DNA from 4 places in the Dasania marina DSM 21967 genome. Region 1 is predicted to be linked to each of the others. Evidence: predicted binding sites of a transcription regulator. Region 1 holds the regulator's gene; each other region holds the start of a gene.
The links. Region 1 encodes FliA, which starts transcription of late flagellar genes. Its sites were predicted from a motif close to TAAAGTTATNNNNNNNNCGGCCGATANCC; they were not measured.

Region 1 (4,897 bases):
TAATGCGGTTAGGTTGGCCAATAATTGTGGGTCGGCGGGTGTCAACTCGGCGCCATTTTGCACTTCGTCAAACATGACCGTAACCACGTCTAAGACCTGTAACACTACGTCCATTAATTCGGGCGTGACCGAGCGCTGACCCGTGCGCAAGATATCAAATAAATTCTCGGTAATATGACAGCAATCAACCAATGCGTTGAGCTGTAAAAATCCTGCGCCGCCTTTTACCGTGTGAAAGCCACGAAAAATAGCATTCAGCAAGTCACGATCATCAGGGCTTTGCTCTAGGTCAACCAGCTGCTCAGATAATAATTCAATTATCTCGCCGGCTTCGACCAAAAAGTCCTGCAATATTTCGTCGTCTTCACCGAACATCCAATACTCCTAAAAGCCTAGGCTTGATAGCAGGTCATCAACATCATCTTGCCCCGACACCACATCATCACGCGTATCTGCATGAATTTGTGGCCCTTCGGCACCAGAGTCTAAGCCTTGTTTTTTTTTGTTGGGCTTAGCGGCAGGGTCTTTAACTATGCCGGTTAACTCTTCGATTTGACCTGCTACACGCATTAATTCAACTAAGCGATCTTCAACATCTTGTACCAGCGCTATCACCTTGGTGATGACCTGGCCGGTTAAATCTTGAAAATCCTGCGCCAATAAAATTTCATTGAACTTTTGGCCGAGTAAGGCATTGCCATCGATAGACTGCACTAAAAAGCCGTCTATACGTTCGGACAATAACTTAAACTCATCCACATCCATTTCGCGGCGCAATAAGCGCCCCCAGTCGGCTTGCAGCTGTTTGGCCGCTACACCTTGGGCTGTGGCGATGGGTATGCCTTCTTCAACCATGTCCATGGTCTTATCGGCAGAAGTTTGAGTAAGATTAATAACATAATCTAAACGATCTTTGGCGTTGGCCATTTGCGACTCATTATTCGCCGCATCACCGCCCGCTTTGCCGGGGTCAAGGTCAAAGTTGACTATCGCATCGTGTAAACCACGGGTTAGTTTACCCACCTCTTTGTAGAGGGTGTTATCACGCAACTCATTGAGATCTTGGATGACGTTATTGGCAGCAACATAATCGCGCTCTTCCAAGCTACTCATGAGAATGCCGGCTCGCTCTTTCAGCGACTCCCATACATCATCACTAGTGCCGGCCTTAGCCTGAGCAGAGTTATTGTTATCGTCCATGTAAAGCTATGCCTATCCCGAAGGGATCTGAGGGTGACTAACCGACGCGTTCAAAAATCTTTTCGATTTTTTCTTTTAGCACCGCTGCGGTAAAAGGCTTCACAACATAACCATTCACGCCGGCCTGTGCGGCCTCGACGATTTGGTCACGCTTAGCCTCTGCTGTCACCATCAAAATAGGCATGTCTTTTAAACGTGCATCTGCACGCACGGCCTTGAGTAGTTCTATACCGGTCATGCCAGGCATGTTCCAGTCAGTAACTAAAAAGTCAAAACTGCCATTTTGTAACATGGGCAAGGCTGTCTGACCATCATCAGCTTCTGATGTATTGGTAAAGCCCAGATCACGCAACAAGTTTTTAATGATACGCCTCATTGTTGAAAAATCGTCAACAACCAGAATCTTCATATCTTTATTCAAAGCCACCTCCAAACATATCATTACCCGCTTTGCGTTCGGTAAAATTATAATGTATCCAGTCTAGCCCCTGATTAGGGCGTAGCCAGTTTTTCTAACAAAAACAACGAATTAATCCTATTAAACCACAATACGTCAAGCTATGTATTAGCAACTGCCGTGGTTTGTTGCCTTAATAGGTATCTCGCTGCCAAGCCGACATACGGGTACGTAAACGCATCGCAGCCTGGCTGTGTATTTGGCTGACTCTGGACTCACTAACGCCCAGCACCAAACCAATTTCTTTGAGATTAAGTTCTTCATCGTAATACAATGACAGCACCATACGCTCACGCTCAGGTAACTGCGCTATACATGCCGCTAGACTTTCCCTTAGCGCTTGGCTTTCTATGCCATCTAGTGGATTTTCTGCATCACTAGGCAACTGCTCCTCGGGTTTGTCGTCACCGCTAACCAGCTCATCATAACTAAATAATTTGCTGGATGCAGAGTCTCTTGTAATTTTATAGTAATTTTCTAGGGGAATATTAAGCTCGTCGGCTACTTCTTGATCACTGGCATCTCTACCTGTGCGGTTTTCAACCGCTCGCATACCCTCGGATACCATCCTGGCATTACGATGCACTGAGCGCGGCGCCCAATCACCACGTCTAACATCATCTATCATTGAGCCACGTATACGTATGCCGGCGTAGGTTTCAAAGCTAGCACCTTTAGTGGTGTCGTAATTACGCGAGGCTTCCAGCAGGCCGACTAAACCCGCCTGAATTAAATCGTCTACCTGCACACTGGCGGGCATGCGGGCGAGCATATGGTGGGCAATACGTTTCACCAGCGGCGCGTGTCTCTCTACCACTTCATCTTGCGAAATACTTTCAACGTCGCTATACATCGATAATCTACTCGCTACAACCATTGGTTATTTCTCACCGCTACGATTCTGCCGAACCGTGTACTAGGCGCTCTACAAAAAACTCTAGGTGGCCGCGAGGGGTTGATGGCAAGGGCCATAAATCCACTTTTTCGGCCAACTGTTTAAACGCTATACCGGCTTTACTGCGAGGGGCAATATCCACTACCGCCCGCTGCCTTTGTACCGCTTTACGCACGGTTTCATCAAAGGGAATCTGACCTACATATTGCAGCGATACATCTAAAAAGCGTTCGGCCACGTGGGTAAGCTTATTAAATAAATTACGGCCCTCTTGGGCGGTGCGCGTCATATTGGCAACCACTCTAAAACGATCCACGCCATACTCACGATTTAGTAATTTAATCAGTGCGTAGGCATCGGTAATGGATGAAGGCTCGTCACAAACCACTACCAGTATTTCTTGTGAGGCGCGTACGAAGCTCACTACCGAATCAGAAATGCCGGCGGCGGTATCTATCACTAACACATCTATTTGGTGGCTAATTTCACTAAAGGCATGAATTAAGCCGGCATGTTCCATAGTGCCCAACATGGTCATTTTTTGGGTGCCGGAAGAAGCGGGAATAATACGTATACCACCCGGGCCAGTGAGCATTATATCGATTAAGGAACACTCCCCCGCCAACACATCTTCTAAGTTGCGCTTGGGGGTTAAACCCAATAGCACATCGATGTTGGCCAAACCCAAATCAGCATCCAATAGCGCAACGCGGCGCCCCATATTCGCCAAACTGACACTGAGGTTTATAGAGACATTGGATTTACCCACCCCGCCTTTACCCCCGGTTACTGCAATCACTTGTACTGGATGCGAACTACTCATGCTAGCGCTGACTCCTCGCTGCTATTATTTGAATGGCAATATTGCTTGGCATTCTACACTAACTATTCTGAATACCTAGCGATACACCGGGTATCACTAGGCTATTACGCTTATTCGGTTTAACTGATTAAGGCCTGTAACTCGACACTCATATCATCATCATCAACCTGCTGGTCTTTGGCCAACGCTATAGCCTCCCTAACAATAGTAGTCGACTCGGCAATGGCAATATCCTCGGGGATATTTTGGCCGTGGGTGCTATAGGCTACCGGTAGATTTTTTTCTACCGCCAAGCTAATACACTCCCCTAAGCTGGCGGTTTCATCCAGCTTGGTCAATATGCAGGCGGTTAAATTATCGGTTTTGTAATGATGATAAGCCGCTCGCAATACCTGCGGCTGACTGGTGGTAGGCAGCACCAGTATGGTTTTAACTTTAGCAGCCAATTCATTAATCGCCTGCGCCTGCTTAATTAAGCGTTGATCTTGATGGGTAAGCCCGGCGGTATCCACCAACACCCACTGCTTATGACGCAAGCCGTGCAGCACTCTGTCCAAGGGGTTATTTTTATCCACCACTTTTACCGGCACATTTAAAATGCGGCCCAGCGTGCGCAGCTGTTCATGGGCGGCAATACGGAAAGTGTCGGTAGTCACTAGGGCTAGGCTGTCAGCGCCATGTGCCATCACATGCCTGGCCGCTAACTTGCCTATCGTGGTGGTTTTACCGGCGCCGGTAGGCCCGACAAACACAAACACGCCCTGCTGGTTAATTAAATCTTCACCTACCACCGGTAATTGGTGGCTTAAGCGCCGCATTAATTGCATCCACACCGGTTTCTGGGCACTTAAAGCTGTAGGCCCTTCTAGTGACTGCCCATCTAGCAATTGATTAGCCACCTTAGCGGCTAGACCCATGCGCTTTAAACGTCGCCATAGGCCAGCCTTTTCAGGCTCGCTACTCGCAAACTGGCCCCAGGCCATAGAGGAGAGTTGCTGCTCTAATAACTGACGCATGGATTGTAGCTCTGAGCGCATTTGCAATACTTGCGGATCTTCGGTGTTGGCTGGCTGCTGCGACTTCGTGTACTCCTGCACCGCTGCCGCAACGGCCTCTTGTATGGCCTGTTTGTTTTGTTCAGCCTGCTGCGTTTGGCTGGCTGCAGAGATGGCTGTAGGGCTGTCTGCATTAGCAGCAGGGCTTAACTCTGGCGTAAAGCCCTGCTGCTGCATGGCTTCAACAAATTGATGCTGCTCATTCTTACCCAGTGTTGCTGCCAGTGCCGACGCCCGTTGGCGCGCCTGGTTTTGCATTCTGTCCACTTCTCTTTCTAGCTTGCTGGTCTGCTTTTTCTGTACTTTTTTGGTGGCTGCATGTGGCTGCATATCGGAGGGGTAAACACCGTTATCTTCAATTTCAGGCCGGTCTATGGCCGTCATTAATTCAACGCCTTCGGCGACCCGCTTATTCGACAGAATAACCGCATCGGGGCCCACTTCTTCCCTGACCATTTTTAAGGCCT
Region 2 (4,897 bases), on a different contig from region 1:
AAATGATTTTAATGCTCCCAACTTTGAAAACAGCCTATATACTTTTTGACCCCTCTCGGTCTCAAACTCTTTCAGTGACTCAGGGGTAAGTAATGCTCTTAGTTGTTCAAAGTCCCAGCTTACTACTGCGGGCATATTTGTCTCTAAATATGGTTGAGCCACTTCTGTGTATTTAGAGGAATTAACCGCATACCAAGTGCCAATACATATAAATATAACTATTAGAACAAGAAAAAATGATCCGATTATCTTGAGAAACTTCTTAAACATGTAATTCCTTTTACGTGTAACAGCTTATTAAATGGAACTGATCCATTTATATCCATTCCTTGGTTTTAAATTATTTACCTGCCAGTATCCACGACTCTCTTTTAATATCAATGAGATAGAAGCGGTAATATTCACACTTTTGTAAAAAAGTGGATTCAATCCTTTGTTTTTGCCTATACCGTTAATAAACCATGGCCCGCTAGCTGTAGCCTTATAAAAAAAGGGCCAAGAATATTGGCCCTTTTTTACGTTTAGCGTTCTTCGCTATCGGCGGTGGCGGTTTCTTCCGCATCACTAGCTTGTGCCGCCAGCGCCAAGTCCCAGCCCCCCAACGTTTTCCAGCGGTTTACAATTAAGCAAAACAGCTCAGCGGTTTTTTCGGTGTCGTAAGCCGCAGAGTGGGCGGCGGTATTACAAAATTCCAGCCCTGCCGCTACACAGCTTTTGGCTAATACGGTTTGGCCAAAGGCCAGCCCCGAGAGGGTGGCGGTATCAAACACGGAGAAGGGGTGGAAGGGGTGGCGTTTAATTCCGCAGCGCTCGATAGCGGCCATCACAAAACCATGATCGAAGTGGGCGTTGTGGCCCACTAGCACGGCGCGGGTGCAGTCGTGGGATTTGACCTTGGCGCGTATCAGTTGCATCAGGTCGGGGAATACCATTTCTTCGGGCTCGGCTGCGCGCTCGGGGTCGTGGGGGTCTATGCCGGTAAACTCTAGAGCGGATTTCTCTAAGTTGGCGCCTTCAAAAGGGTCTACGTTAAAATCGTAGGTTTCATCGATGCAGAGTTCGCCGGCCTCGTTCATGGTGAGGGTGGTGGCGGCTATTTCTAGCAGGGCATCGGTGCGGCAGTTAAAGCCGCCGGTTTCGACATCGATAACAACGGGCAAGAAGCCGCGAAAGCGTTCTGCCAGTGGGTGTTTTTTGTTGTCTTCCACAAAATTTCCTAGGGTTGTTGGGCGCGTTTATTGAGTAACTTGTTAGGCGAGTTTGGGTTCAACTTGCCAGTGCAGGGTTTCGCCCGCACGTAGGGGGATGAGCGGCTGGCCGCCTAAATTGAACTGGGCGGGCACCTGCCAGGGCGTTTTGTTTAGCGTGATGGTATCGCTATTACGCGCCAGGCCATAAAAGTCGGGGCCAAAGTGGCTGGCGAAGGCTTCTAGCTTAGCTAGCGCCCCGGCTTGCTCAAAGGCCTCGGCATAAAGCTCTATTGCCGCGTAGGCAGTGTAGCATCCGGCGCAGCCACAGTTGCTTTCTTTATTGCCTAGGATGTGTGGGGCGGAGTCGGTGCCTAGAAAAAAGCGCGGGTTGCCGCTGGTGGCAGCTGCGATTAGCGCTTGCTGATGACTATTGCGCTTTAATATAGGCAGGCAGTAATAGTGGGGGCGTATGCCGCCTGCCAGCATGTGGTTGCGGTTATACAGTAGGTGGTGGGCGGTAATGGTGGCGGCGACATTGCCCTGGCTATTGCTAACAAATTCTACTGCGTCTTGGGTGGTGATGTGCTCTAACACGACCTTCAGTTGCGGGAAGTCGTCAACTAAGGGCTTGAGTATGCTGTCTATAAAGGCTTGTTCGCGGTCGAATATGTCTATGTGTTGGTCGGTGACTTCGCCGTGCACCAGTAGCAATACGCCTTGCTCTTGCATGGCTTGCAGTACCGGGTAGAGCTTTTTGATGTCGGTAACGCCGGAGTCGGAGTTGGTGGTGGCGCCCGCAGGGTAGAGCTTGCAGGCCACAATGCCGGCTAGTTTAGCGGCGCGTATATCGTCGGCGCTGGTGTTGTCGGTGAGGTATAGCACCATCAGCGGCTCAAACTGCCTGGGGCTATCGGCTTGGGCGGCATTAATACGGGCTTTGTAGTCGTCGGCTTGCTGGGCGTTCATTACCGGCGGTACTAGGTTGGGCATAATAATGGCGCGGCCAAAGTAGCGCGCCATGGCGGGGGCAGTGTCGGCTAGGGCATCGCCGTCGCGCAGGTGTACGTGCCAGTCATCGGGGCGGGTTATTTCTAGGGTGGTCATGGTGTGGGCCTTATTGCATCAATGCGCGAATGCTACCGGAATAGCGGCCTTGATTAAAGAAATGGCTAAGTTGGAGGTAAAGAAAACCGTATTTTGGTCGATATTAACCTTAATGGTGGGCCTGGCGTGTAGATTCAGGCCTATAAATAGCTAAGCTTATCGGGGTGAGTGAGTTGGAGATAGACCGTGTTGCTTAAGAAATACCTTTCGACATTGTTACCAGTGGCTGCGTTACTGCTAGTGGCCAGCAGCGCGGGCTGGGCGGTGAAGTACGCTGCGCCCATGAGTAGTGCCGAGTGGAATTTGGAGTTATCGCCCTTTGAATGCCGTATGTGGCAGCCTATACCCGTGTACGGTGATGCGGTGTTTCAGTATAGAGCCGGTGAAAAGCAAAAGTTCTTTTTAGCCCCTAGCCGCAAAGCGATGAAAACCGGCAAGGCCTTATTGGTATCCAGCCCGCCCGTGTGGGATGGAACCCGCCCCAGCCAGAAACTGGGTTATGTGCCGGTTAATGACAGTAATCGGCCAGTACTCTTACAATCCATCCAAGCCAATCAGTTATTGACCGAGTTGGAAAAGGGTATGACCCCGATGTTTACGCGTCAGGCCTGGTATAGCGATACCGAACGGGTGCATATAGGCCTGTCGTCGATTAATTTCCGCAAATCCTACCAAGAATATAGGCAGTGTTTGGCTGGCCTCTTACCGGTTAATTTCGATCAAATCGCCAAATCGCGGCTGCGTTTTGACACGGCTCGCTGGGAGTTGACCTCCGATTCTATTAAGCGTCTAGATACTATTGTGCACTATGTTAGGGCCGACCCTTCGGTGACGGGGTTTTATGTGGATGGCCATACCGATGATATGGGTAGGCGCTTAGCGAATTTGGATTTGTCGAAAAAACGTGCCGAGGCGGTGACCCGGTATTTGGTGACCCAGGGCATAGACGAAAGCTTAATCACCACCCGTTATCATGGCGAGCGCTATCCCATGGCTAGAAATAAAAATGCTAAATCCCGTGAGCTGAACCGTCGTGTAACCATACGGCTAGAGCGCAGTGCACTGTAACCGCCTAGCGTAGCAGGCTGTAAAAGCCCCTTGCTAGGCATGGCCTTTAGCGTCAATCCCCAGTAGAATACGCCCTCGCAAAACTTGCCCCAATTTACTCTTAGCCATGCGCAGTGAACACTGTGTCTGGCCCAAAAGGCGTGGAGATTGACATGTCAGATATTAAAAAAGTGGTGCTGGCCTACTCAGGCGGCTTAGATACATCGGTAATTGTTAGGTGGCTACAAGAGACTTACAACTGCGAAGTGGTGACCTTTACTGCCGATATAGGTCAAGGTGAAGAAGTAGAGCCCGCCCGCGCTAAAGCCAAGGCCATGGGTGTTAAAGAAATTTATATAGACGACCTGCGCGAAGAATTTGCCCGCGATTTCGTATTCCCCATGTTTAGAGCCAATGCTATATACGAAGGTGAGTACCTGTTAGGTACTTCTATAGCGCGCCCGCTAATCGCCAAGCGCCTAATTGAAATCGCCAACGAAACCGGCGCTACCGCCATCTCTCACGGCGCTACCGGTAAAGGTAACGACCAAGTGCGTTTTGAGTTGGGGGCCTATGCCCTTAAGCCTGGCATACATATTATTGCGCCTTGGCGCGAATGGGATTTAAGCTCGCGCGAAAGCTTGATGGCCTATTGTAAAGATCACGATATTCCCGTTGATTACGCCAACGCGAAAAAGAAATCACCTTACTCTATGGATGCCAACCTGCTGCATATCTCTTACGAAGGCGGCAACTTGGAAGACCCATGGTGGGAAGCGGAAGACCCAGACATGTGGCGTTGGACTGTAGCGCCAGAGCAGGCGCCCGATAAGCCTACCTATTTAGAAATCAGTTATGAAAAAGGCGATATCACCGCTATTAACGGTGAGGCCATGAGCCCCGCCACGGTGATGGAATACTTAAACAAAGTGGGCGGCGAAAACGGCATAGGCCGTTTAGATATCGTTGAAAACCGCTACGTAGGTATGAAATCACGCGGCTGTTACGAAACACCTGCCGGCACCATTATGATGAAGGCCCATCGCGGCATAGAATCTATCACCCTAGATAGAGAAGCGGCCCACTTAAAAGATGAGTTAATGCCTCGCTACGCCAAGTTGCTTTATAACGGTTACTGGTGGAGCCCAGAGCGTAAAATGCTACAGGTTGCCATAGACGAATCGCAAAAAGTGGTTAACGGTGATGTGCGCGTTAAGTTGTACAAAGGTGCGGTTAGCGTAGTAGGCCGTCGCTCACCCGATAGCTTATTCGACGAAAAAATTGCCACCTTCGAAGACGATGCCGGTGCCTACGATCAAAAAGACGCCGAAGGCTTTATCAAGCTAAACGCATTGCGTTTACGTATAGCGGCCGATAAGGGTAGGGATATTTTGTGATAATCGCTTTGCGATTAGCGGCAAGCGCTAACTTGTAAGCTGCAAGTAAAAATAAAAAAAGCCAAGCGTTATGCTTGGCTTTTTTGTGGCTGATGAAATAATTTTTTGCAGCTTGCAGCTTGCAGCTTGCAGCTTGCAGCTGCGCGCTAGCGCTTAACA
Region 3 (4,897 bases), on a different contig from region 1:
ACGCCATCTATGGCGCGGGCTATCGCTTTGAACTTATCTCTATTGATAAATGCCCGGCCTAGCAAGATACTTAATTCAGCCACTTTTCTTGCACAGTTTGTTTTTATAGTAGGCCCTCAACCTCGTTATCAACCTCACTATGTAACACACGGAGCTACTATGAAAATCAATATGACAAAGGCATTCACCGTTATCTGTATCGCCTTACTAAGCCTTTCCAGCATTGCCTATGCCGGCAAACACCATGACGACAGGCCATCGCAGGAGCAACATCACGAGAAACGTATGGAAAAAATGGCTAAGAAACTAGCGTTAAGCGAGCAACAGCAACAACAAGTGGCAGCTATTTTTAAAGAACAGCAGAAACAACACAAAGCCATAGAGAGTGCAACTCGCGACAAACTCAGCACCGTGCTCAGCGCAGAACAGCTGGAGAAAATGGATAAGATGCACGGCAAGCGCCGCCATAAAGAAAAACACGACAAGAGCTAAGCGCTAAACTAAGCAATTGCCAACAGCCTGTATTAGCCCCTAAAAGCATTGGGCTGTTGGCTTTTTACAGAGCTAACATAACTAGAGTTGATCTTGCGCCTGCTCTGACTGCAAGCGCTGGCGTTTTAACTGATTACTCTGGCCTTTAACAATATGCTGTATTAGTAATTCTTGATCATTATTATTAACATTTGAAAAATTCACCCGCGCTATATAGGCAGCCTCTGCGCCTTCCTCAGCCTCGCTACAGCCTAGCACCTCAGCCAAAATCACTATATGTAAGTCACCAGGGCTAAGCAAAATATCCAATTGCACATATCGCCCTTCCGGTAGTAATTCCTCACAGGGAAAAGCCATACCACAGGCACTGACATTAACCTGTCGTAAACTATAAGCCACCTTCTGCATTAAGCCGGCATCGATATCCATTTGCTGAATAACAAAGTTTAATTTTTTGTTTACTAAATCGATAAGCTCTGCCGCTATAGGTGCCTGTATACGACAGGCATCCAGCAAGGTCTGTATGCGGTTATCAAAATTAGCCGCATAGTTAATACCATCCCTATCATTTTTAGTCTGTTTAGAAAAGACTTGCGCCTCAGCATCACTGACTAGGCGGTATGAAACTCGTAGGTTTTCATCTATGCGGAAATAGCGGCGACGTTCATCATTCATAATTATTCTCTATTATTACTGCTATCACTAAGCTAAAAAATTTCGTCGGGCCTGAGATCAAATAACACCTCATCATCAAGCTGCAGGGAGTCGTACAGTTCTTTATCTTGGTGTTTTAGCACTTGTATCTCTTCTTTTAGATCTTGATCCATACCTTGCTGTACCACAATTTCTACGCGGCGATTTTTAGCCCTACCGTCTGCGGTCTCATTGCTATCAACAGGGTGCACGTCACCAAAACCGGATATGCGAAAACGCTGAGGCTTTAAGATACCACCAGAAAATAATTCATGGGCTACCGACACGGCCCGGCTAGTCGATAACTCCCAGTTAGAGCGAAAACGTGAGGACTGGATAGGAATGTTGTCGGTATGACCTTCCACGGTAATCGTGCCTTTTTTAGTGGCTAAGACATTACGCACTTCTTGTAATAGTGGAATATAGTCATCCGCCAAGCGCGCCGATCCGGAAATAAAGGAACCGTGTTCACGTATGCGCAGCACAATTTTACGCCCAGTGGTTTCCACCTCCACTTCGCCCTCGGCAATTTGCTTGCTCAATGCCTTGGCTAAATCTACCGCATCGTTTTCGGTTTCTTGTATCAATTGTTTAATTTTTTCAGCCACCGCTACTGGCATTTGCACACCGGCCTGCTTGCTATCACTACCCGCCTCTACCTCGTACTCTTCCGCGCACTCAACCTCTAGCGACAACTCGGTCAAATCATCGGTATGTTGAAATATTTCATTGATAGGGGTGGGCTCGGGTCGGCCGGGGCTAAACTCCTGGGCAATAACACTGGTACCCTTGGGCGGGTCTTTTACATCTAATTTAGTTTGCACACCAAACGCTTGCGCCATAGATCCCGCCAAGCGTTTGAACTTCATCGCATCCATTTCGGCAAAAGACAGCAGTAATACGAAGAAACACATTAATAGCGACATTAAATCCGCAAAAGTACCCATCCACCCGGGGGCACCGGGGGGCGGGCACTTGGGGCAATCCTGCTCATCACTCATATTTGACCGGCGCCTTATTTATTCATCGTCAGCGCTACCGCGCTTAGACGAAGGTAAATAATTGCGCAACATGGAATCGATTACTCTAGGGTTTTGGCCGCCCTGTATAGCTAATAAAGCATCGATAACCAAACTCTTAATCATGCTCTCTTCGCCACGGCGCAGGTTTAATTTATCGGAAATGGGAATTGCCACCATATTCGCCAACATTGCACCATAGAGTGTGGTTAATAACGCTACCGCCATCGCCGGACCTATGGACTTGGGGTCATCCATATTAGACAGCATCGCTACTAGGCCCACTAGCGTACCTATCATACCCATGGCGGGGGCAACATCACCCAAGGCAGAGAATATGGTGGAGCCTATTTCATGACGCTCTACCGTTTTATTCATATCTTTGCCCAGTAAGTCTTTAACCACTTCGGGGTCGTGGCCGTCCACTAATAACTGTATACCGTCCTGTAAAAAGTCATTGCTCACCTCTTTACCTTCCAGAGAGAGTAAACCACCCTTACGCGCCACATCGGCCAACTCGACTATCTCATCGATCAATTCGGCAGGGTCAGAGGATTTAAACATAAAGGCTTTAGCCGCGACTTTACCTGCACCTAAAAACGTCGACAGGCCAAATTTAGACATCACTACAAAAATACTGCCGACAATAACAATCAGCACCGATGGGATATCGACAAACATCAAGACGCCGCCACTCAATGCCATCGCAGTGATTATAATCACCATGGCACCTGCCATCCCTATAAGAGTTGCTAAATCCACTCTCTACTCTCCATTATTGTTCGATTATTACGGACACTATTGCCGCCTATAGTTAGACGGCATATAGCTGTATAAAACCCTGTATTTTCTAACAGCTATCAGCCGGCCCTGATTATCCCCCGAGTATAGCGAGAGATAAACCACTACGCCCTAAAAGATGTCATTATCAAACGATATTGATCAATTAATATCTATAAAACCTCTACAGAATAGCGGCTCAATCAAGCCAATCTTTAATTTTTATGGTTTCGACGCTTAGGGATACCTCTATGACTAAGCAAGCTTTATAATCACAAGCTACAACTATCATAAAACAGCTACACCCACGGGGAGTTCACCATGGCGAAAGCCAAAAAAACCATCAATTTCGAAAAAACTCTAGACCAATTGGAAGAGCTGGTTGAAGACATGGAGCACGGTGACCTCAGCCTGGAAGAGTCTCTTAAGTCCTTTGAGAAAGGCATTAAGCTCACCCGCGACTGCCAATCAGCACTCAACGACGCCGAGCAAAAAGTACAAATACTGATCGAAGAAAACAACGAACTCAGCGCCCACGACTTCGACGATGATCTCGAATGAGTGACAGCTTCCAGGGGTTTTTAGAAAGCAGCCAGCAGCGAGTAGAAGCGGCCCTAGCCACCCAACTCAATGCCCAGCTAGCCACTAGCGCGCAAGCGCCGCTGTTACAGCGGCTACATGATGCCATGCATTACAGCCTGTTTAATGGCGGTAAACGGGTGCGCCCTATGCTGGTATACGCCACGGCCCAAGCCATTAACGCCGGCTGCTCGCCACAGGATTTAGACAAAGCCGCCAGCGCTGTGGAAATGATACACAGCTACTCGTTAGTGCACGACGACCTGCCCGCCATGGATGACGACGACCTCAGGCGCGGCCAACCCACCTGCCATATAGCCTTTGATGAGGCCACCGCCATACTCGCCGGTGATGCCTTACAAGCACTGGCCTTTGAGCAATTGGCCAGCCTCAATAGCAGCAGCGACATCCGTGTCGCCCTTATCCAAACGCTAAGCCAGGCCGCTGGGCCGCTGGGCATGGTAGGCGGCCAGGCCATAGACCTAGCTTCGGTCAACCAACGGATAGACCTGCCGCATTTACAAACCTTGCACCAACTGAAAACCGGCGCATTAATACGCGCTGCGGTGGCTATGGGCGCTATTATCGCCGGTGCCAGTGACGAACAACGGTGCGCCTTAGACGCCTACGCCAGTGCCATAGGGTTAGCCTTTCAAGTCACCGACGACATCCTGGATATAGAGAGTGACACCATCACGCTAGGCAAACCGCAAGGGGCCGACCTCGCGCTTAACAAACCCACTTACCCTGCATTACTGGGACTAGTGGGCGCCAAAGACAAGGCCCAACAACTGCACCAGCAAGCACTGCAGGCACTGGCCGCATTTGGCGACACTGCCCAGCCTTTACGCGCCTTATCGGCCTATATAATAACGAGAAAACACTAAGCCTTAGAATGAGTTAGCGCTCATATAGGACAGGTAATCGCGGCCTCTTTACGCTACAATGCCGCTCCGATCTGCAGCGAAACAGGTCGGTTACGACGGGATAAACCATGTTTAACGAAATACCACAGACGCGCCCCGCTACGCCCTTGCTGGACGGCATCGACCAAACTGCACAACTGCGTGAGCTGCAGGAAGAGCAACTGCCACAACTGGTAGAAGAGCTGCGCGCCTATCTGCTTTACACCGTAGGCCAAACCGGCGGTCACTTTGGCGCAGGTCTGGGTGTGGTGGAACTAACTGTGGCCCTGCATTACCTCTACAACACTCCCGACGATCGCATCGTTTGGGATGTAGGCCACCAAACCTATCCCCATAAAATTTTAACCGGCCGCCGCGAGCAAATGCACAGCATGCGTCAGCAGCACGGTTTGGCTGGCTTTCCCAAAC
Region 4 (4,897 bases), on a different contig from region 1:
CAGGCATTAATAAATTTGCGCTCTGGGCTTACGTCGGTGGCTACCGGCGATCAATCTATTTTTGTGCAGCGTCAGCTATTTATTGAGCTGGGTGGGTATCCCGCTATTTCGTTAATGGAAGACGTGGCGCTGTGTAAGCAGCTGCGTCGCCGTGCTCGCCCTAGTATTGTGCCTCAGCCGGTGCTCACCTCTAGCCGTCGCTGGTTACAGCGGGGGGTGATCAAAACCATAGCGTTAATGTGGTTGCTGCGCTTGGGCTATTTTTTAAAGTTCAGCCCACGGTTATTACACCGGCTTTACTATGGGTGAGTTCGTCTATCCGCGTTGTAAAATTCTGGTATTTGCGAAAGCACCGGTGGCGGGGCAGGTGAAAACCCGCATGCAGCCGCAGCTTAGCCCTGCGCAATCGGCACAATTACATAAAGAATTACTGGGACATTGCTTAACAACCCTACAACAGGCGCGGTTGGCACCGGTGCAGTTGTGCTATAGCGGTGAGCATGAATGCTGGCAGGGTTTGCGGCAGCGCTATTGCTTGGAGATAGTCGAACAGGGTAAGGGTGACTTGGGTCAACGTATGGCCGGAGCTGCCGTCCATGCCTTGGTAGATGCCGAGGCGGTGCTGTTGTTGGGAGCCGATTGCCCTTTTATTGACGCTGCCTATATAGCGCAGGCTCTGCAGCGATTGCAGCAGGGAGTCGATGTGGTGTTTGGCCCTGCCGAGGATGGTGGCTATGTGCTGTTGGGGTTTAAACGCCTGTGGCCGCAGCTGTTTAGCGGCATTAGCTGGGGTAGTGATCAGGTGCTGGCGCAAAGCTGTAGTGCTTTAAAGGGGGTAGACAGTCGTTATCACTGTTTAGCCCCCTTGGCCGATATAGATAGGCCCGAAGATTTGCCACTATTACGAGAGCTGCCAGCTTTTAAGCACTGGTGATACTGCGGCCAGAGCTGTTGTTATTGGCCATACCCTTGGGGTCATATAAGCGATTTTGTTGGTTGGCGCCGCGTAATAAGTCCAGCGTTTGATTAACCACTAGGCGGGTGCGTTGCAGTATGCGCTCGTTAACGGCATTTAAATGCTGGCACTCATCCCATTGCTGGGCCAGTTGTCGCCACGCCTTGGCTACTATCGGTGACTCTTGTTCGGCAGCATTGAGGGTGGCGGTTTCATCCGCTAGGCCTGCTGCCTGTAGGGCGTGCATGCGAGTGTGGGCATGCTGCTTAAGGTTTTTGACCAAGCTATTTTTGTCAGCTAGCAGAGTTTTAATATTGTCGTAGTCGCGGTTTTCTAGAGCGCTACGCTCTTGTAATAGCAGCTTATGTAGCTGGGTAGTGAGGGGTAGGTCTTTGTGGAAGGTGGCTAGAAGCTCTGACCACAACTGCGGTGAAGTTGCCATAGGATTAAACCTTTTGAATGTTTTATATTTGCCTTTTGCTCGCTAGGCGAGCGGGTGCTCAAAGAGCGGTTCAGTGCGCGCTATTTGCCGAAGAGCGCATCTGAACTGAGTAATTTTTCAGCGATTTTGTTGTTGTCTATACGGTATTCGCCGCTTTCTATGGCGGCTTTGATGCTGGCCACGCGTTCCTCGTTCACTTCAGGCAAGTCTGCAAGCTTGCCCTCTAAGCTTTTAAGGGTTTGCGCTTGGCTGCTTAAGTTAACTTGGTCGCCGCTAACGGGAGCTTTAGCATTGCTATCGACCGCAGCGCTTTTGCTTTGCTCGGCTTTGGCGCCGTTCTCGTCCTTGCGATCAGTACGCAGCTCGTTGCGGTTTGGGCTTCCTAAGCCACTGATATCTCTAACCATTTCTCTAATCCTAATTGGCAAATTAAGGCAAATATAAAACGTTCATGGTATTTATCGGCAGTAATGCCGCGAACTTTAACATATTTACCTTTTTTATTACGGGTTTCTGCAGGGTGTTTATAAACTGGCCTGCACGGCTCCAGGCCCGGTGACACGGGCGTCGATGACGCGTTTTGATTGTCTGTTTTGCACCTGTATTTGCTGCCCTTGGCGGCCATCGCTGAGGGCGATGGCGGGGGCCTTAACGGTTAAGCTGCCAGATTCGGCGCTGAGCACCACGGCGTCGCCTCTTTCTACCATCAAAGAGGCCTGTAAATAGCTGCTGGAGATGACTACGCCAGGCTTAAGTGCACGGCTGGCTTCCATCCCCACCACATCACTTTTACGAAAATAATAACTGCCCCGTATGCCGCCTAAATCGACTTCGCGTAGGTCTAGGTGCTGAGGGCTGAACTGGGTGTCTTTATTGATGGGTCCTGCGGCGACCACGACGGGGTGAAAGAGTTGTATCTCAATAGGCACATACAATGACCAGCGTCCTGGCTGCGAGCAGCTAACCTTGAGGTTGACGCGGCCTACGGTGTTATTATCATGGCGCTCTACTGCCAGTGCTTGGGCGCAGTCGGCCATGCTTAGGCGTGAATCTAAGGCGTTAATTTGATGGCTGATACGGCTGGCATTGGGGTAGCGTTGCTGTAGCTCACTGCGGTAGTCATCCATAAAGAGTTTTATGCTGCTGCTAATGTCAGCCGCGCTGGTATCGGCCTGCACTACCGCGGGGCTGAGCGAGATTAGGGTGCTTATCGCTATTAAAATACTACGTGCTTTCATTAACTTAGCCTATGCTTTATCTGTTAGTGCGCTAAATATTGCTGCTTTGCTGCCGATGACATATTGAAGTCGAAAAAATGACGCTCAATAGCTCGTTCAAGAAATACTGCAAGTAGTATGCCGTTAATGGCCGTGAGCGGGGTAATGGTGCTAGAGTGCTATGTTCTCACTAGCACCGGGCCAAGCCGGTTGGTTTGATGAGACTAACGTAATCGTTATTGGAGAAAAATATGGCAGGTGTACTCGATACAGTCAATCAGCGTACCCAGCTAGTCGGGCAAAACCGCCTAGAGCTACTGTTGTTTCGCCTAGATGGTGCGCAGGTATACGGTATTAATGTGTTTAAGGTTAAAGAGGTGTTGCAGTGTCCTAAGCTGACCAAGATCCCCCAGCGCAATCCGGTGGTGAGAGGCGTCTCCCATATACGTGGAGGCACTATCCCGATTATGGATTTGAGTTTGGCTACCGGCCAAGGCGAATTAGACGACATAGAGAGCTGCTTTGTTATTATTACTGAATATAATACGGCGACGCAGGGCTTTCTCGTGCGCGGGGTAGAGCGCATTATCAATATGAACTGGGGTGATATACATCCACCACCCAAGGCCTCGGGGCGCGAGCATTATTTAACGGCGGTCACCAATATCGATGGTCGTTTAGTGGAAATCATAGACGTAGAAAAAATTCTGTCTGAAGTTTCGCCCATGGTGGAAGAAATTTCCGCAGGGGTAGTCGATGACGATATCGGCGTGGAGGCTGCGAGCAAGCACGTATTAATTGTCGATGACTCGGCTATAGCCCGTAAGCAAATTAAACGCTGTGTAGAGAGTATAGGCGTAGAAACAACGGTGCTGAATGATGGCCGCCAGGCCTATGAGCATCTGTTGGCATTGGCTGACGAGGGCATCGATGTCTCTAAGAAATATATGGTGATGATTTCAGATATAGAGATGCCGGAAATGGATGGCTATACCCTCACCTCAGAGGTGCGAGCCGATGCCCGTTTGGCTAAGTTACATGTGGTGCTGCACACCTCGCTCAGTGGTGTTTTTAATCAGGCTATGGTGAAAAAGGTAGGGGCTGATAATTTTTTAGCCAAGTTTAACCCTGATCAATTAGCAACCATGGTTACCGATAGAATTAAGGCCGTTAATGCAGGGGAGTAGGCTTAGCAGGCAGTAAACTTTGTTCGCAACGATATATTTTATCGGAGCAAGGTGGAAAATTCTGTATGCTTAACGGCATTCCCGTAATAAAAAGGTTAGCAGTATCTATGAGCCAACAGAGCTATGGTTTGCCTTCTCATGCCAGTGCGCAAGTGTCGTCGAAAGATTACCAAAACTTTCGCGCGTTTTTAGAAAGTGCCTGCGGCATATTATTGGGTGACAATAAGCAATATTTAGTGGCCAGCCGATTAAGCAAGATTATGGCGTCTAATCAGATTGCCAGCCTTAGTGAGTTAATAGAAAAGATTAGCCTTGTGAATAATCGCCCCTTAAAAGAAGAGGTGATAGATGCCATGACCACTAACGAAACCCTCTGGTTTCGTGACACCCACCCTTTTGACGTGTTTAAAAACACGATTTTGCCCGCAGCGATTGCCAATGGCGGTAGCAGTTTACGAATTTGGTCGGCAGCCTGCTCCTCGGGGCAAGAGCCTTACTCGCTCAGTATGATATACGATGAGTATCGAGCGGCTTACCGGGCCAAATTACCCCCGTTAAATATTGTGGCTACAGACCTATCCAAGTCTATGTTAGAGGCCTGCCGGGCAGCAGAGTATGATGGTCTGTCACTGGGGCGCGGCTTATCCGAGCGGCGTCTGAGGCAGTTTTTTGAGTCTACAGAAAATGACTGTTGGCGATTAAAGGCGGTGTGCCGTGAGCGGGTTAGGTTTCAGCTCTTAAACTTAATGGATGGCTTTATTAGTTTAGGTAAGTTTGATGCTGTGTTTTGCCGCAATGTGTTGATTTACTTTTCACAAGAGTTAAAAAAAGACATCTTACGGCGCATACACGCTAGCTTAAAGCCAGGTGGCTATTTAGTGCTGGGAGCCTCAGAGGGCATGACGGATTTAAGCGAATTCTATGAAATGGTACATTGCCATCCGGGTATTATTTATAAAGCTATTTGAAGGGTGTGCTGGTCATTTGCCTAAACAGCGCCCTGTATAGCCACCTGAAAACGGACTGAATAATGCTCCGAACATTAAAAAGCTCAGCCCTATGGTGCTGGGCTTTTTTGTTATCTACGAGGCGGGGT

Region 2: B067_RS0109455 (flagellar protein MotY) is a predicted target of FliA. The motif match lies at 2,372-2,400, and genes of this name have one in related genera.
Region 3: pomA (flagellar motor protein PomA) is a predicted target of FliA. The motif match lies at 3,174-3,202, and genes of this name have one in related genera.
Region 4: flgM (flagellar biosynthesis anti-sigma factor FlgM) is a predicted target of FliA. The motif match lies at 1,854-1,882, and genes of this name have one in related genera.

Annotation. Positions count from the first base shown of each region.
Region 1 covers NZ_KB891585.1:576,331-581,227, forward strand. Annotated here, with positions in the region: gene B067_RS0112275 (chemotaxis protein CheA) at 1-375, opposite strand, end outside; gene B067_RS0112280 (protein phosphatase CheZ) at 385-1,200, opposite strand; gene cheY (chemotaxis response regulator CheY) at 1,238-1,621, opposite strand; gene B067_RS0112290 (RNA polymerase sigma factor FliA) at 1,791-2,510, opposite strand; gene B067_RS0112295 (MinD/ParA family protein) at 2,551-3,375, opposite strand; gene flhF (flagellar biosynthesis GTPase FlhF) at 3,495-4,897, opposite strand, start outside.
Region 2 covers NZ_KB891581.1:16,617-21,513, reverse strand. Annotated here, with positions in the region: gene B067_RS0109475 (hypothetical protein) at 1-270, opposite strand, end outside; gene rnt (ribonuclease T) at 522-1,208, opposite strand; gene pyrC (dihydroorotase) at 1,251-2,294, opposite strand; gene B067_RS0109455 (flagellar protein MotY) at 2,481-3,362, shown strand; gene B067_RS0109450 (argininosuccinate synthase) at 3,515-4,738, shown strand; gene B067_RS0109440 (response regulator transcription factor) at 4,885-4,897, opposite strand, start outside.
Region 3 covers NZ_KB891577.1:31,218-36,114, reverse strand. Annotated here, with positions in the region: gene B067_RS0108230 (response regulator) at 1-62, shown strand, start outside; gene B067_RS0108225 (hypothetical protein) at 160-492, shown strand; gene B067_RS0108220 (PilZ domain-containing protein) at 574-1,167, opposite strand; gene B067_RS0108215 (flagellar motor protein MotB) at 1,200-2,186, opposite strand; gene pomA (flagellar motor protein PomA) at 2,205-2,966, opposite strand; gene B067_RS0108205 (exodeoxyribonuclease VII small subunit) at 3,306-3,545, shown strand; gene B067_RS0108200 (polyprenyl synthetase family protein) at 3,542-4,450, shown strand; gene dxs (1-deoxy-D-xylulose-5-phosphate synthase) at 4,558-4,897, shown strand, end outside.
Region 4 covers NZ_KB891592.1:92,642-97,538, forward strand. Annotated here, with positions in the region: gene B067_RS0119125 (TIGR04283 family arsenosugar biosynthesis glycosyltransferase) at 1-309, shown strand, start outside; gene B067_RS21045 (TIGR04282 family arsenosugar biosynthesis glycosyltransferase) at 302-934, shown strand; gene B067_RS0119135 (flagella synthesis protein FlgN) at 921-1,397, opposite strand; gene flgM (flagellar biosynthesis anti-sigma factor FlgM) at 1,478-1,804, opposite strand; gene flgA (flagellar basal body P-ring formation chaperone FlgA) at 1,922-2,635, opposite strand; gene B067_RS0119150 (chemotaxis protein CheV) at 2,866-3,801, shown strand; gene B067_RS0119155 (CheR family methyltransferase) at 3,909-4,769, shown strand.